2 regions of the Blastococcus sp. SYSU D00695 genome follow, and region 1 is predicted to be linked to the other one. Evidence: riboswitches for the same ligand, from Rfam matches in the RefSeq annotation. Region 1 holds a riboswitch; the other holds the start of a gene.
The links. Region 1 has a riboswitch for S-adenosylmethionine ahead of thrC (threonine synthase). Riboswitches for the same ligand answer to the same signal wherever they lie in the genome.

Region 1 (7,345 bases):
CGATGCCCTTCTTCAGGGCCATCGGGTTGGCGCCGGCGGCGACGTTGCGCAGACCCTCGCGGACGAGAGCCTGGGCGAGCACGGTGGCGGTGGTGGTGCCGTCACCCGCGACGTCGTCGGTCTTCTTCGCGACCTCCTTGACGAGCTCGGCCCCGATCTTCTCCCACGGGTCCTCGAGCTCGATCTCCTTGGCGATGCTCACACCGTCGTTGGTGATCGTGGGGGCGCCCCACTTCTTCTCCAGGACGACGTTGCGGCCCTTGGGGCCGAGCGTCACCTTGACGGCGTCGGCGAGGGTGTTCATGCCCCGCTCGAGGCCGCGGCGCGCCTCTTCCTCGAAGGCGATCATCTTGGCCATGTGGTGATGTCCTCCATGCATGGATCGCTGCACGGCCGGGACCGGCGCCCGCGACGGACGACACCGGTGCTGCGGACGCTCCGTCGGTCCGCCGACCAGTGCCTCACCGTTCCGACCTGATTGGCACTCGGCACTGTCGAGTGCCAACCGAAGTCTGGCACTCGCCCCTGCCGAGTGCAAGAACGGGGGTGGACGGCGGACTGTTCCCGGCCCACCGGCCGAGTGACCGCCGCACCGGCGCCCCGGGTCCTCGGGGGTCGCCGGCATGGGAAGCGATCCCCACGTCTCCGGCCCACAGACGTGGGGATGGCTTCCCATGCCTCGACGCGGGAGAGGTGGACGGGTCCCGAGACGCACGGAGGCCCGGCCCCCACTCCGGGGACCGGGCCTCTGCGAGGACCGCGAGGGGTCAGGCGACGCGGACGCCGTCGGCCTGGGGACCCTTCTCGCCCTGGACGACCTCGAAGGTGACCCGCTGGCCCTCGTCGAGGCTCTTGTAACCGTCCATCTGGATGGCCGAGTAGTGGACGAAGACGTCCTGGCCGCCGTCGACGGCGATGAAGCCGAAGCCCTTCTCGGCGTTGAACCACTTCACGGTGCCCTGTGCCACGTGTGCTCCCACGGTGCGTGCGGACGGCCCCCGTCCTCCGGGTGCCGGGTCACCAGCTCTCCCGCCCGTACGACACGTGCGTGGAACTCGAACCGCGCGGAAAGCTACAACAAAGAGACGTCGAACACACCGGGTCGGCGCGCGACGTCACCCGGCCGAGCGGACGTCCTCGTCTCGCAACCCGGTCGGGGGACGGGGCCGCCCCCTAACGGATGAGCCCGGCCGCCCGGAGGGACTTCAGCGAGGGCTCCACGCGGTGGGTCGGGCCGACCACCGGCTCCAGCGGGTCGAGGGTCTTCAGCCCCTCCCCGGTGTTGAGGACGACGGTCTCCTTCGCCGGGTCCAGCCGCCCGTCGGCGACGAGCTGGCGCAGGACGGCGACCGTCACCCCGCCCGCGGTCTCGGCGAAGACGCCGGTGGTGCGGGCCAGGTCGCGGATCCCCTGCACGATCTCCTCGTCGCCCACCCGGCCGACCGCGCCGCCGGTGCGCCGGATCGCGTCGAGCGCGTAGGGACCGTCGGCGGGGTTGCCGATGTTCAGCGACTTCGCGATGCCGGTGGGCTTGACCGGCTTGACGACGTCCCAGCCGTTGTCGAACGCCGTGGCGATCGGGTCGCAGCCGGCGGACTGGGCGCCGAACACCGTCCACTCCGAGGCCTCGACGATCCCGGCCGCGGCGAGCTCGCGGAAGGCCTTGTCGACCTTGGTGAGCAGCGACCCGGACGCCATCGGGATGACGACCTGGGCGGGGATGCGCCAGCCGAGCTGCTCGGCGATCTCGTAGCCCACCGTCTTGGAGCCCTCGGCGTAGTAGGGACGGACGTTCTGGTTGACGAACGCCGTCTCCTCGAACTCGTCGGTCTCGCCGAGCTCGCTGGTCAGCCGGTTCACGTCGTCGTAGGAGCCGTCGACGGCGACCAGCGTCTGGCCGTAGACCGCCGACTGCACGACCTTGCCCGGCTCCAGGTCGCTGGGGATGAACACGACCGAGGGCAGGCCCGCGCGGGCGGCGTGCGCGGCGACGGAGTTGGCCAGGTTGCCGGTGGAGGCGCAGGCGATCTGCGAGTAGCCCAGCCGCCGGGCCGCGGTCGCGGCGAGGCTGACCACGCGGTCCTTGAACGAGTGCGTGGGGTTGGCCGAGTCGTCCTTCACCCACAGGCCACCGGTGATGCCGAGCTCGGCGGCGAGCCGGTCGGCGCGCACGAGCGGGGTCATGCCGGGGTCGAGCGAGACCCGGTCGGCCGGGTCCTGGCCGACCGGCAGCAGCGCGGCGTAGCGCCAGATGTTCTGCGGCCCGGCCTCGATCTGCTCCCGGCTCACCGCCTTCATCAGCTCGGGGTCGTAGTCGACCTCCAGCGGCCCGAAGCACTCGGCGCAGGCGTGCTGGGCGATGAGCCCGAAGGTGGCGCCGCAGTTGCGGCACACCAGGCCGCGGGCGGGACACGGGGGGACCGGGCCACCGGCGGACGCGTCGGCCTGGGCGGATCCGGGAGCGGTCAGGGTCATGCGACGACTACCTCCTCATCTTCCCCGCGGCGGGCCGTCGAGCCGCGCGGGACGGAATTGGCACCTCTCGCCGCGCATGCGCGCGGACGGCGGTTGCCGGGGCTTCGTCGGGCCGTGTCCCTCTGCCCCTCTGGATGAGTGGAACGGCTCCATGCTAACCCGCCGGGACCCGGCTCCAGGACCCCGGCCAGACTGCGGGCGTGGCCACGCGCATCGTCTACACCGACCTCGACGGCACCATGGTGGGCCCGCGCGGCTCGTTCTGGCACACCGCCGGCCGGGACCTGACCGCCGAGCCCGCCACCGCACTGCTGGACCTGCACCGGGCCGGCGTCCCGTTGGTCCTGGTCAGCGGGCGGACGCTGGAGCAGGTGGTCGAGGCCGGCCGGATCTTCGCGGCCGAGGGCGCGATCGCCGAGCTGGGCGCCGTCGTCAGCTGGAAGGGCGGCCGGGAGCGGCACCTGCTCACCGGCGACCTCCCGGCCCGGTACGAGGGGCGGACCCCGATGGACGTGTTCGCCGAGACGGGGCTCGTCGACACCCTGCTGGCCCGGCACGCGGGCCGGCTGGAGTGGCACGCCCCCTGGCACGCCACCCACGAGGCCGACGCGCTGCTGCGCGGCCGGGTCGACCCGCGCGCGATCGAGGCCGAGCTGGCCGAGGACGGGTACGAGTGGCTGACGCTCAACGACAACGGCGCAATCCAGGCGACGCCGTCCATGACGCTGGACGCCGACCCGGCACCGCCGCACGTCTACCACCTGATGCCCCGCGGCATCTCCAAGGGCAGGGCGATCGCCTGGGACCTGCGCCGGCGCGGCATCGACCCGGCCGACGCGGTGGCCATCGGCGACAGCGTCAGCGACCTGGACATGGCGCCCGCGGTCGGCCGGCTGTGGATCACCGCCAACGGCGCCGAGGTCGACGGGATGGCCCAGCGCCTGGCCGCCGTCCCCAACGCGACCGTGACCGGGGCGCCGATGGGCGAGGGCTGGGCCGAGGCCGTCCGCGCCAGCCTGTGACGGCGCGGGCGGCCCCGGCTCAGGAGGTGACGTCGCGCCGGGCGAAGTGGCGGAAGGCCAGGGCGGTGAACACGGCCGCGTAGACCAGCGACTGGACGACGCCGCGGAACATGTCCCCCGAGTCGACCGGCGTCAGCAGCAGGTCGGTCCAGGCGAACTCCTCCGCCGTCGGGAACCAGTCCCGGATCGACCCGAGCTGCTCCACCTGGTCGAGGATCGCGAACACGAACATCGTGAACACCGCCCCGCCGACGGCGGCCAGCGGCGCGTCGGTGACCGTGGACAGCCAGAACGCCAGGGTGCCGACGACGAGCAGGTGGACGGCGAGGTAGCCGACCATCCCGGCCAGCCGCAGCATGCCCTCCCCCTGGTCGAGGGTGACCCCCAGCGGGGTGCGGATGGCGTCGAAGCCGAACGCGAGCCCGCCGGCGACGACCGCGACCACGGTCAGCACCACCAGGGCGCCGACGGACAGCAGCAGCGCCGCGGCGAACTTCTGGCGGAGCAGCCGCATGCGGGGGACGGGGGTCGCCAGCGTGTACCGCAGCGACCCCCACTGCGCCTCGCTGGCCACGGTGTCGCCGAAGAACAGCGCGTAGACCACGACGAGGAAGAAGCCGGTGGTCGCGAACAGCACGAACAGGGTGAAGTTCAGCCCGCCGGAGGTCGCGACGTCGACGAGGTTGAGCCGGCTGTTCTCCTGCGCGTCCTCGCTCGCCCCGAACTTCAGCGCGGCGATGAGGATCAGCGGCAGGGCGACCATCAGCGCCAGCACGCCGAGCGTCCGGCGGCGCTTGAACTGCCGGCGCAGCTCGACCGACAGCCGCAGGGTGCGCTCGGGCCGGTAGCCGGCCACCGCCCCGGTCGGCTGCACGTGGCCGGTGTCGACCGCCATCAGGACCCCTCCCCCACCAGCGCCAGGAACGCGTCCTCGAGCCGCCGCCGCGGCGTGAACTGGTCGACCGCCACGTCCGCGGCGACCAGGGCCTGCAGCGCCTCCGCCCGCGAGGTGCCGCGGCCGAGCTCGGCGACCAGCCCGTCGTCGGTGCGCTCGGCGGTCACGCCGGGCAGCGCCTGCAGGACGGCGATCGCCCGCGCCTCGTCGGCGTCGTCGACCAGGCCGACGAGCACCGAGCCGCCGGTGCCCACGATCTCCTCCACGGTGCCCTGCGCGATCTTCTGGCCCTTGGCCATGACGACGACGTGGCTGCAGGTCTGCTCGATCTCGCTGAGCAGGTGGCTGGAGACGATGACGGTGCGCCCGGTGGCCGCGTAGGAGCGCAGCACCTCGCGCATGGCGTGGATCTGCGGCGGGTCGAGGCCGTTGGTCGGCTCGTCGAGCACGAGCAGGTCGGGCAGCCCGAGCATCGCCTGCGCGATCGCGACCCGCTGCCGCATGCCCTGGCTGTAGCGGCGCACCGGCCGGTCGACGGCGGCGCCGAGGCCGGCCACCTCGATCGCCTCCTCCATGTGCGCGTCCGCCTCGGGGCGCCCGGTCGCCGCCCAGTACAGCCGCAGGTTCTCCCGGCCGGACAGGTGCGGCATCAGCCCGGTGCCCTCGACGAAGGAGCCCAGCCGGGACAGGACCGGCCGGCCGGGGCCGGCGGCGTGGCCGAAGACGCTGATCCGCCCCTCGGTCGGCCGGATCAGGCCCATGAGCATCCGCAGCGACGTCGTCTTGCCGGCGCCGTTGGGGCCGAGCAGCCCGAGCACCTGGCCGCGGCGCACCTCGAACGAGAGGTCCCGGACGGCGACGAAGCCGTCCTTGTAGGCCTTGGTGACGCCCTCGAACCGCAGCGGCACGTCCTCGCCGTCGGGCTCGACGACCGACACCCGCCGCCGCTGCCGCCGCCCCCACAGCACGGCCGCCAGCCAGCCGAGCAGGGCCAGGCCCGCGAGGACGCCGAGCAGGACCCACCAGCGGCTGCCGTTGCTGTCGCCGACCGGGGTGCCGGCGACCTCGGGCACGGCCAGGACGGTGCCCTCACCGTCGGCCGGCGCCACCGAGTAGACCGCCGCCTGGGCCGGCAGGGCGTAGGCCTGGTCGGTGGAGGAGACCAGCACGCGCATGGTGTGGCCGGCCTCGAAGCGGTGCACGATCCCCGGCAGCGCGACGGTGACGCGGGTGGGGGCGCTCGGGTCCGTCGACAGGCCGGTGAGCTGCAGCGGGGCGACGAGGCCGGAGGGCAGGGTGAGGCCGCCGTCGGCGTCGACGTCGTACAGCTTCGCGAACAGCACCGCCGTACCGCTGGGCGAGGAGACGGCGAGGTCGACCGTCGGGGCGCCGACCACCTCGACGGCCGCGTCGAGCGGGCGGCTGTCGAAGGCGGCGAACTGGCCGGGGATCTCCACGGTGGCGCCGCCCAGCGCGGCGGTGACCGCACCGAGCCCGGGAACGGTGGTGAGCGCGGCGGGGGTGCCGCCGGCCGGGGTGACGACGGGCTGCGCCGGCCCGGTGACCGGGACGGCCTCCCGCTCGGCGGCCGCGGCGCCGTCCAGGCCCGGGTAGGTGTCGGCGTCGACGGTCCGGGTGGCGCTGCCGCCCTGCACCGTCAGGCCGGTGGTGGCCACGCCCGTGGGTGCGGGGAACGAGAAGCCGGTGCCCGGGTCGCTGCCGCGGTCGGGGTCGCCCGCCTCGCGCAGGTGCCAGGAGAACCAGGCGGCGACCTCGTCGCGCAGCGCGTCCTCGACCCGGGCGGGCGCGCTGTTGTCGTGGCCGCCGTCGTACCAGACGACGCGGACGGGGGTGCCGTTGGCGGCGATGCCGCGGGCGTTGGCGTCGGCCTGGCCGAGGCCGAACAGGGAGTCCTGGGTGCCCTGGACCAGCAGGGTGGGGGCGGTGATGCGGTCGAGCACGCCGGCCGGGCTGCTGCGGTCGAGGATCGCGGCGATCTCCGGGGTGAGCGTCCCGGTGGCGGCCGCGTCCTGGTAGGCGGCGCAGATGTCGGCGCGGAACCGGCCGCAGGTCAGCGCCTGCTCGACCGACTGCGGGTCGAGCGCGGACGGGTCGACCGGCGGCAGGTCCGGCGCCCCGGCGCCCGCGCTCCCTCCCCCGCCGAGCGCCCCGAGCAGGCCGCCGGCGGTCGGCACCGAGCCGGCGCCGAAGAACAGGCCGGCCCACAGCCGCTTGTAGACGCCGCCCGCGCCCTGGGGGGTGGCCGCGACCGTGGTGCCGTCGTCGGGGCCGGCGGAGTTCGGGAACAGCGCGGCGGTGAGCGAGTTCCAGGTGATCTGCGGGGCGATGGCGTCGACCCGGTCGTCGTAGGCCGCGCCCAGCAGGGACAGCGCGCCGCCGTAGGAGGCGCCGGCGACACCGACCCGCGGGTCGCCCGGCCCGTCGAGGAGGACGTCGTCGCGCTGGGCGAGGAGGTCGAGCAGCGTCGAGAGGTCGGCGACCTCGTAGCGCGGGTCGTCCAGGCCGATCTGGCCGGTGCTGGCACCGAAGCCGCGGGCCGAGTAGGTGAGGACGACGAAGCCCCGGTCGGCGAGGTCGCGGGCGTCGTCGGCCACCGACTCCTTGCTGCCGCCGAAGCCGTGCGCCAGGACGACGGCGGGCGCGGGGTCGTCGGCGTCGGCGGAGCCGGGCAGGAACAGCGTGGTGTCGAGCCGGACGGCGTCCTCGCCGGTGCCGGAGGGGACCATGGCCTCCTCGGTGCGCACCTCGGCGGCCGCCGCGGGGGTCGCGGGCAGCAGCACCAGCAGGGGGCCAGCGAGCAGGAGCGGGAGCAGGGCGGCGAGCATCGACCGGGCGCCTCGGCGCGGGCGGCGACGCTCGGGCCCGCGGGGAGGGCGCACGCAGCCCCCAACGGACGGCGACACGACGGTGTTCCGCGGACGTCCGCCCGGTG
Region 2 (7,345 bases), on a different contig from region 1:
GCACGCCGCCGTGGACCCCGCCGCCGTGGACCCCGCCGCCGTGGACCCTGCCGCCGTGGACCATCGCCGCCCCGAGCACCTCGTCGGTCGCGTCGGCGGCGTCGAGCTCGGCGGTCACCTCGCCGTCCAGCATCACCAGCACCCGGTCCGCGAGCGCCCGCAGCTCGCTGATCTCGTAGGAGACGAGCAGCACCGCGCCGCCGCGGGCGCGGTAGTCCAGCAGCAGCCGGTGGATCTCCTCCCCGGCGCCGACGTCGACGCCCTGGGTCGGCTGCTCGACCACCAGCAGGTCCGCCTCGTGGTGCAGCTCGCGGGCCAGCACCACCTTCTGCGCGTTGCCGCCCGACAGCGAGCCCAGCGGCACCGCGACGCCGGCGGTCTTCACGCCCAGGCGGCGGACCAGCTCGACGGCCTGGGCGCGCAGCGCCCGGGTGGACAGGCGCCCGCGGCGGCCGATCGGCGGCGTCCGGTGGTGGCCGAGCGCGAGGTTGTCGGCGACCGACAGCGCCGCGGCGGTGCCGACGCCGGGGCGGTCCTCGGGGACGTAGGCGATGCCCAGCCCGCGGCGCTCCCGGATGCCCAGGCCGGCGAGGTCCCGGCCGTGCAGGCGCACCGTGCCGGCCTCGGGGGTGCGCATCCCGACGACGGTCTCCACCAGCTCGCGCTGCCCGTTGCCGGAGACCCCCGCGATGCCGACGACCTCCCCGGGGCGGACCCGCAGCGAGACGTCCCGGACCCGGGCGGCCCCCGCCGCGGCCGGCAGCCGCAGGCCCGACACCTCCAGCACCGGGTCGCCGGAGACGGCGCCGCGCGGGTTGACCGCGGGCACCAGCCCGCGGCCGATCATCGCCTCGACGATCTCGCCGGCGGTGGTGTCCGCGGTGGTCAGCCGGGCGGTCACGGCGCCGTCGCGCAGCACCGTGACCCGGTCGGTGGCCTCGAGCACCTCGCGGACCTTGTGCGTGACCAGGGCGACCGTCGTCCCCTGCTCGGCCATCCGGCGGACGACCGCGAACAGCGAGTCGACCTCGCCCGGCGTCAGCACGGCGGTCGGCTCGTCGAGGATGAGCACCTCGGCCTGCCGGTGCAGCGCCTTGAGGATCTCCACCCGCTGGCGGACGCCGAGGGGGAGGGTGTCGACGCGGGCGGTGGGGTCGACGTCGAGCCCGATGCGGGCGGACAGCTCCTCGACCCGGCGCTCGGCGGCGCGGCGGTCCAGCAGGCCGCGGCGGGCGGGCTCGGCGCGGTAGACGACGTTCTCGGCCACGCTCATCGAGCCGAACAGCCGGAAGTGCTGGTGGACCATGCCCAGCCCGGCGGCGATGGCGTCCAGCGGCGAGCCCAGCCGGACCTCGCGGCCGTCGCGCAGCACCTGCCCGGCGTCGGGGCGGTGCAGCCCGTAGAGGACCGACATCAGGGTGGACTTGCCGGCCCCGTTCTCCCCGACGACGGCGTGCACGGTCCCCCGCTCGAGGACCAGGTCCACGCCGTCCACGGCGACGACGGCGCCGAAGCGCTTGGTGACGCCACGGAGCTCGGCCGCGGGGTGGGCCCCCGCGGCCGAGCCTCCTGTGGTGCCCGGTGCCGTGCTGGTCATCCAGCGGCCGGGTCGTCCACGGTGATCGTGCCGTCGATGATCTGGTCGCGGACCTGCTCCAGCTGCGCGACGACGTCGGGGTGGTCGGCGATCAGGCAGCCGGAGTCGGCGAGGTCGTCGGCGAAGGCGGTCAGGCCCACGCCACCCTCGGCGAGCCCGTACACCTGCGCGCCGCCGGTGTCGCCGCCGAGGATCGCGGTCACCGACTCGGCCAGCGCGACGTCGACGTTCTTGATGACGTTGTCGACGACGTGGCCGGGGGCCGAACCGCACTCGTTGACGTCGACGCCGTAGGCGGAGAACCCGCCGGCCGCGGCGACCTCGAAGGCGCCCACGTTGCTGCCGGAGGCGGCGAGCAGCACCTGGTCCGCACCGCCGTCGGCCAGCACCTGGGCCTGGGCGCCGCCGCGAGCGGGGTCACCGAAGGGGTTGTCGCCACCGACGAACAGCGGGGTGGAGGTGGCCTGCGGGTTCACGCTCTGCGCGCCGGCCTGGAACGGGTCGACCCAGCGGCGGATGAAGGGCGTGTCCAGGGCCGCGACGACACCGATCTTCCCGGTCTGCGTCAGCAGCCCGGCCTCGACGCCGGCCAGGTAGGTGGCCTCGTGCTCGCGGAACGCGGCGCACGTGACGTTCTCCGGCTGCGGGTCGGGGCAGCCGTCCACCAGCAGGAACTGCTGGTCGGGGTTGTCGACCGGCACGGTGGCGAACGCGTCCTGCAGGGAGAAGCTCAGGCCGATGACGACGTCGGGCCGCTCCCGCACCGCGGCCTCGACGTTCTGCTGGATCGAGGTCGGGTCGGTGCTCTCGTAGACGTCGAGCTCCAGCCCCTCCTCGTCCGCGACGCGCTGCGCACCCTCGACGGCGAGCTCGAGGAAGTTGTTGCCGCCGACCGGGTTGGGGGTGATGACGATGATCGAGCCGGCGGAGTCGCCGCCGTCACCGCCGTCCCCACCTCCCGAGTCGCTGTCGGCGCAGCCGGAGAGACCCACCACCGCCACGAGGGCGGCGGCGGCCAGCGGGCCGCGGCGTCGACGGGACAGGTCGGTCATCGGGTGCTCCCTGCGGAGGGCGCCGCCGGCGGCGGCGCGGGGGTGGGGGACGCCGCGGCCGGTCCGGCCCGAGGCGAGCACCACGTCGGTTCCCTCCTGCGCCTTACCCGGAACACCGCGTCCAGGTCTGGTCGTCACCCGGAGCACCCCGCGACGGAGAGGGTTGCCGGCCAGCGAGCCGGGGCTTGACGCTGGCACTCAGGACCGGGGCAGAAGGTACACGGGGCACCGGGTGCCACGAGCGGCCGGCCCGGCGACGCCGTCCCGCAGACCGGGACGGCCGTCCACGTGCTGGGACGGCCGCCGCGGTGGGAGACTCGGACGCGTGAGCCTGCCGCGCGCCGCGCTGACCGAGCGGATGCTGCCCTTCACCACGACCGTGTTCGCCGAGATGTCGGCGCTGGCCGCGCGGACCGGGGCGATCAACCTCGGCCAGGGCTTCCCCGACACCGACGGGCCGCGGTCGCTGCTGGAGGACGCCGTCGCCGCCGTCCGCGGCGGGGTCAACCAGTACCCCCCGGCGGCCGGGATGCCCGTCCTGCGGGAGGCCGTCGCCGCGCACCAGGAGCGCTTCCGCGGCCTGCGGGTCGACCCGGACGACGTGCTGGTGACCGTGGGCGCCACGGAGGCCATCGCCGCCACCGTCCTCGCGCTGACCGAGCCCGGCGACGAGGTGGTGACCTTCGAGCCCTACTACGACGGCTACGCCGCGACGATCGCGCTGGCCGGGGCGCAGCGGCGGACGGTGGCGCTGCGCTCCCCCGACTTCGCCGTCGACGAGGACGCGCTGCGGGCGGCGTTCTCCCCGCGCACCCGGCTGGTGCTGCTGAACACCCCGCACAACCCCACCGGCAAGGTCTTCGACCGCGCCGAGCTGGAGCTGGTCGCGCGGCTGGCCGCCGAGCACGACGCGGTGGTCGTCGCCGACGAGGTGTACGAGCACATGACGTACGGCGTCCCGCACCTGTCGATCGCCACGCTGCCCGGGATGGCCGAGCGGACGCTGACCATCTCCTCCGCCGGCAAGACCTTCTCGGTGACCGGCTGGAAGGTCGGCTGGGTGCACGGCCCGACCGAGCTGGTCGCCGCCGTCAGGGCGGTCAAGCAGTTCCTCACGTTCGTCGGCAGCGGCCCCTTCCAGCCGGCCGTGGCCCGCGCGCTGGCCCTGCCTGACGAGTACTTCCAGGGGCTGCGCGCGGACCTGCTGCGCAAGCGCGACCTGCTGGTCGCCGGCCTGGAGGCGGCGGGGTTCGCGACCAACCGGCCCGACGGCACCTACTTCGTCACCGCCGACGCCGCCCCGCTGGGCTACACCGACGCGATGGCGCTGTGCTGGGACCTGCCGGAGCTCGCCGGGGTGGTCGGCGTCCCGGTGCGGGTCTTCCACGACGACCCCACCGCCGCCCCGTCGCTGGTGCGCTTCGCGTTCTGCAAGCAGGACGCCGTCCTCGCCGAGGCCGCCGAGCGCCTCGCCGCGCTGGGCGCCCGCCTCGCGCGCTGAACCGCGGCGTCCCCCACCGCTCGACATCAGCGGTGGGGGACGCGGCGGTCCTGCTCAGTAGGTGAAGCGGCCCACCGTGGTGCGCAGGTCGGCGGCCATCCGGGACAGCTCGTCGACGGCGGTCCGCGTCTGGGTCAGCGCCTGCGTCGTGGAGTCCGCGGCGGTGGAGACGCCGGTGATGTTGTCCGCGATCTGCCCCGACCCCTGCGCCGCCTCGGCCACCGACCGGGCCATCTCGTTCGTCGTCGCCGTCTGCTCCTCCACCGCCGAGGCGATCGTGGTCTGCCGGTCGGAGATCTGCGCGACGATCGAGCTGATCTCCCCGATCGCCGCCACCGCCGCCGTCGTGTCGCCCTGGATCGCCTGCACCCGGCGCGCGATGTCCTCGGTCGCCTTCGCGGTCTCCTGCGCGAGCTCCTTGACCTCGTTCGCGACCACCGCGAAGCCCTTCCCGGCCTCCCCGGCCCGCGCGGCCTCGATCGTGGCGTTGAGCGCCAGCAGGTTCGTCTGCTCCGCGATGGAGGTGATCACCTTCACCACGTTGCCGATCTCCACCGACGACTCCCCCAGCTTCGCCACCGTCGCCGTCGTCGTCTCCGCCGCGGTCACCGCCCGGTGCGCCACCTCCGACGCCTCAGCGGCGTTCGTGGCGATCTCCCGGATCGAGGCACCCATCTGCTCCGCACCCGCAGCGACCGTCTGCACGCTGCGCGACACCTCGTCGGCGGCGCCGGCGACCACGCCGGACTGGGCGGAGGTCTCCTCCGCCGACGCCGAGATCTGCGCCGACGACGCCGACAGCTCCTCCGACGACGCCGCCACCGCATCCGCCGCGCCCACCACGCCGGCCATCACACCGCGCAGGCTCTCCTGGGCCGAGGCCAGCGACGCGGCCATCTGGCCGAGCTCGTCGCGGTCCCGGGCCACCGGGACGACGGTCAGGTCACCGGCGGCGAGCCCACCCACCGCGGCCTGCACGGAGCGGACCGTGGCCAGCAGCCGGCGGATGAGCAGGAACGCCAGGCCCGCGGCCACCGCGATCGACACCAGGGCCGTGACGGCGAGCAGCGTGATGGAGCGGCTCACCGCGGCCGCGGCCTCGGAGTTGCGGCTCTCGGCCTGGGCGGACTGCGCCTCCCCCTCGGCCTCCAGCGCGTCGGCGAGGTCGCTGAGCGGCTGGCTGGAGACGTTCACGTAGACGTCGTGGAAGGCGGCCAGGTCGCCGGCGTCGGCCGCGGGGAACAGCTGCGCGGCGTTGGTGCTGACGACGGCGTCCCGGTTGTCGAGATAGGCCTGCACGGCCTCCTGGTCGACGATGTAGGGCTCGTAGTCGGCCAGGGCCTGGTCGACGTCGGCCATCTTCTCGTCCATCTCCGCCCGCAGCTGCTGACGGGTGGCCGGGTCCGCGACGCCGTACTGCAGCATCCGGGCGCGGTAGGCGGCCTGCGCACGCTGCACGGCCGCGAGGTCGTTCAGCGGCTTGAGGTTCTCGGCGTAGATGGCCTCCTGGCCGTCGCGCAGCTCACTGAGCTGGTTGATCGCCAGCGCGTTCGTGCCCAGGACGACGGCGGCCAGCAGGGCCACCACCATCCCGATCTTGGCGCCGATCGGCCGGTCGAGGAGCCAGCCTCCCCTCCGCCGGAGCGGGGCGGAGCTCGGGGGAACGGACATGTGCGTACTCCTGCACGAGAAGGGGGGAGACCCGGAGGCCGGTGCGCGGGGGCCGATCGGCTGCGCAGGGACAGATTCGGCCATTGCGGACGGTTCGGAACTCGAATGGCGGTCGTGTCGCGCTCCGATCAGGAATAGTCCGACGACCGTTTCTCCCGTGTCGACTCGTCGCCATTCCCCTCGCCACCGCGAATGGCGCGGACGCCCTGCCGGCACCCGGTTCCGGGAATGGCGGAGGGCGCGGGACCGGATGCCGGTCCCGCGCCCTCGTCCTCGCTCTCGCCCCGCGCGGGGCGCGTTCTGCACCGGGCAGGAGTGCGGTCCTGCCCCGGGCGTCGGTCAGTACGTGAAGCGGCCGACCGTGGTGCGCAGGTCGGCGGCCATCCGCGACAGCTCGTCGACGGCGGTCCGCGTCTGCGTCAGCGCCTGCGTCGTCGAGTCCGCCGCCGCCGAGACACTGGTGATGTTGGTGGCGATCTGACCCGTGCCGCCGGCCGCCTCCTGCACCGAGCGCGCCATCTCGTTGGTGGTCGCGGTCTGCTCCTCCACCGCCGAGGCGATCGTGGTCTGCCGGTCGGAGATCTGCGCGACGATCGAGCTGATCTCCCCGATCGCCGCCACCGCCGCCGTCGTGTCGCCCTGGATGGCCTGCACCCGGCGGGCGATGTCCTCCGTGGCCTTCGCCGTCTCCTGCGCCAGCTCCTTCACCTCGTTCGCGACCACCGCGAAGCCCTTCCCCGCCTCACCCGCGCGGGCCGCCTCGATCGTGGCGTTCAGCGCCAACAGGTTCGTCTGCTCCGCGATGCTCGTGATCACCTTCACCACGTTGCCGATCTCCACCGACGACTCACCCAACTTGGCCACCGTCGCCGTCGTCGTCTCCGCCGCGGTCACCGCCCGGTGCGCCACCTCCGACGCCTCCGCGGCGTTCGTGGCGATCTCCCGGATCGAGGCACCCATCTGCTCCGCACCCGCGGCGACGGTCTGCACGCTGCGCGACACCTCGTCGGCCGCGCCGGACACGACACCCGACTGCGCCGAGGTCTCCTCCGCCGACGCCGAGATCTGCGCCGACGACGCCGACAGCTCCTCCGACGACGCCGCCACCGCGTCCGCCGCGCCGACCACGCTGGCCATCACGCCGCGCAGCTCGACCACCGCGCTGTCGATGGCGGCCGCCGCCCGGCCGACCTCGTCCGACCGGTCGATGCCCGTCTGCCGGGTGAGGTCGCCGGCGGCGAGGGCGCCGGCCACCGAGACCACCTCGTTGAGCGGCCGGACGATGCGTCGAGCGACCGCCAGTGCCGCCGCGGCGGCCACGAGCGCGCCCAGGACGATCGCGATGACCATCACCCACCGGGTGTCGGCCTCGTCGGTCTCGGCCGCCTCCATCGCGGCGTCGACGCGGTCGGAGAGCCCGCTCTCCAGGTCGTGGGTGAGCGCGATGATCTCGTGGTAGATGGCGAAGCCCTCGTCCAGGATGACCGCGTCGCCGGCGTCGGTCCCGGCGGCCGTCCCCAGCTG

Region 2: linked by a shared signal. The riboswitch ahead of ACI781_RS04215 (BMP family ABC transporter substrate-binding protein) and the one ahead of thrC (threonine synthase) in region 1 are both predicted to bind S-adenosylmethionine.

The regions. Positions count from the first base shown of each region.
Region 1 is NZ_JBJGZP010000043.1:8,227-15,571, reverse strand. Features, by position in the region: gene groL (chaperonin GroEL) at 1-358, opposite strand, end outside; gene ACI781_RS18355 (cold-shock protein) at 768-968, opposite strand; gene thrC (threonine synthase) at 1,174-2,475, opposite strand; SAM riboswitch class I at 2,488-2,616, opposite strand; gene ACI781_RS18345 (HAD-IIB family hydrolase) at 2,676-3,497, shown strand; gene ACI781_RS18340 (ABC transporter permease) at 3,517-4,392, opposite strand; gene ACI781_RS18335 (alpha/beta fold hydrolase) at 4,392-7,238, opposite strand.
Region 2 is NZ_JBJGZP010000004.1:91,377-98,721, reverse strand. Features, by position in the region: gene ACI781_RS04220 (ABC transporter ATP-binding protein) at 1-1,597, opposite strand, end outside; gene ACI781_RS04215 (BMP family ABC transporter substrate-binding protein) at 1,594-2,649, opposite strand; SAM riboswitch class IV at 2,743-2,855, opposite strand; gene ACI781_RS04210 (pyridoxal phosphate-dependent aminotransferase) at 2,975-4,150, shown strand; gene ACI781_RS04205 (methyl-accepting chemotaxis protein) at 4,205-5,821, opposite strand; gene ACI781_RS04200 (methyl-accepting chemotaxis protein) at 6,161-7,345, opposite strand, start outside.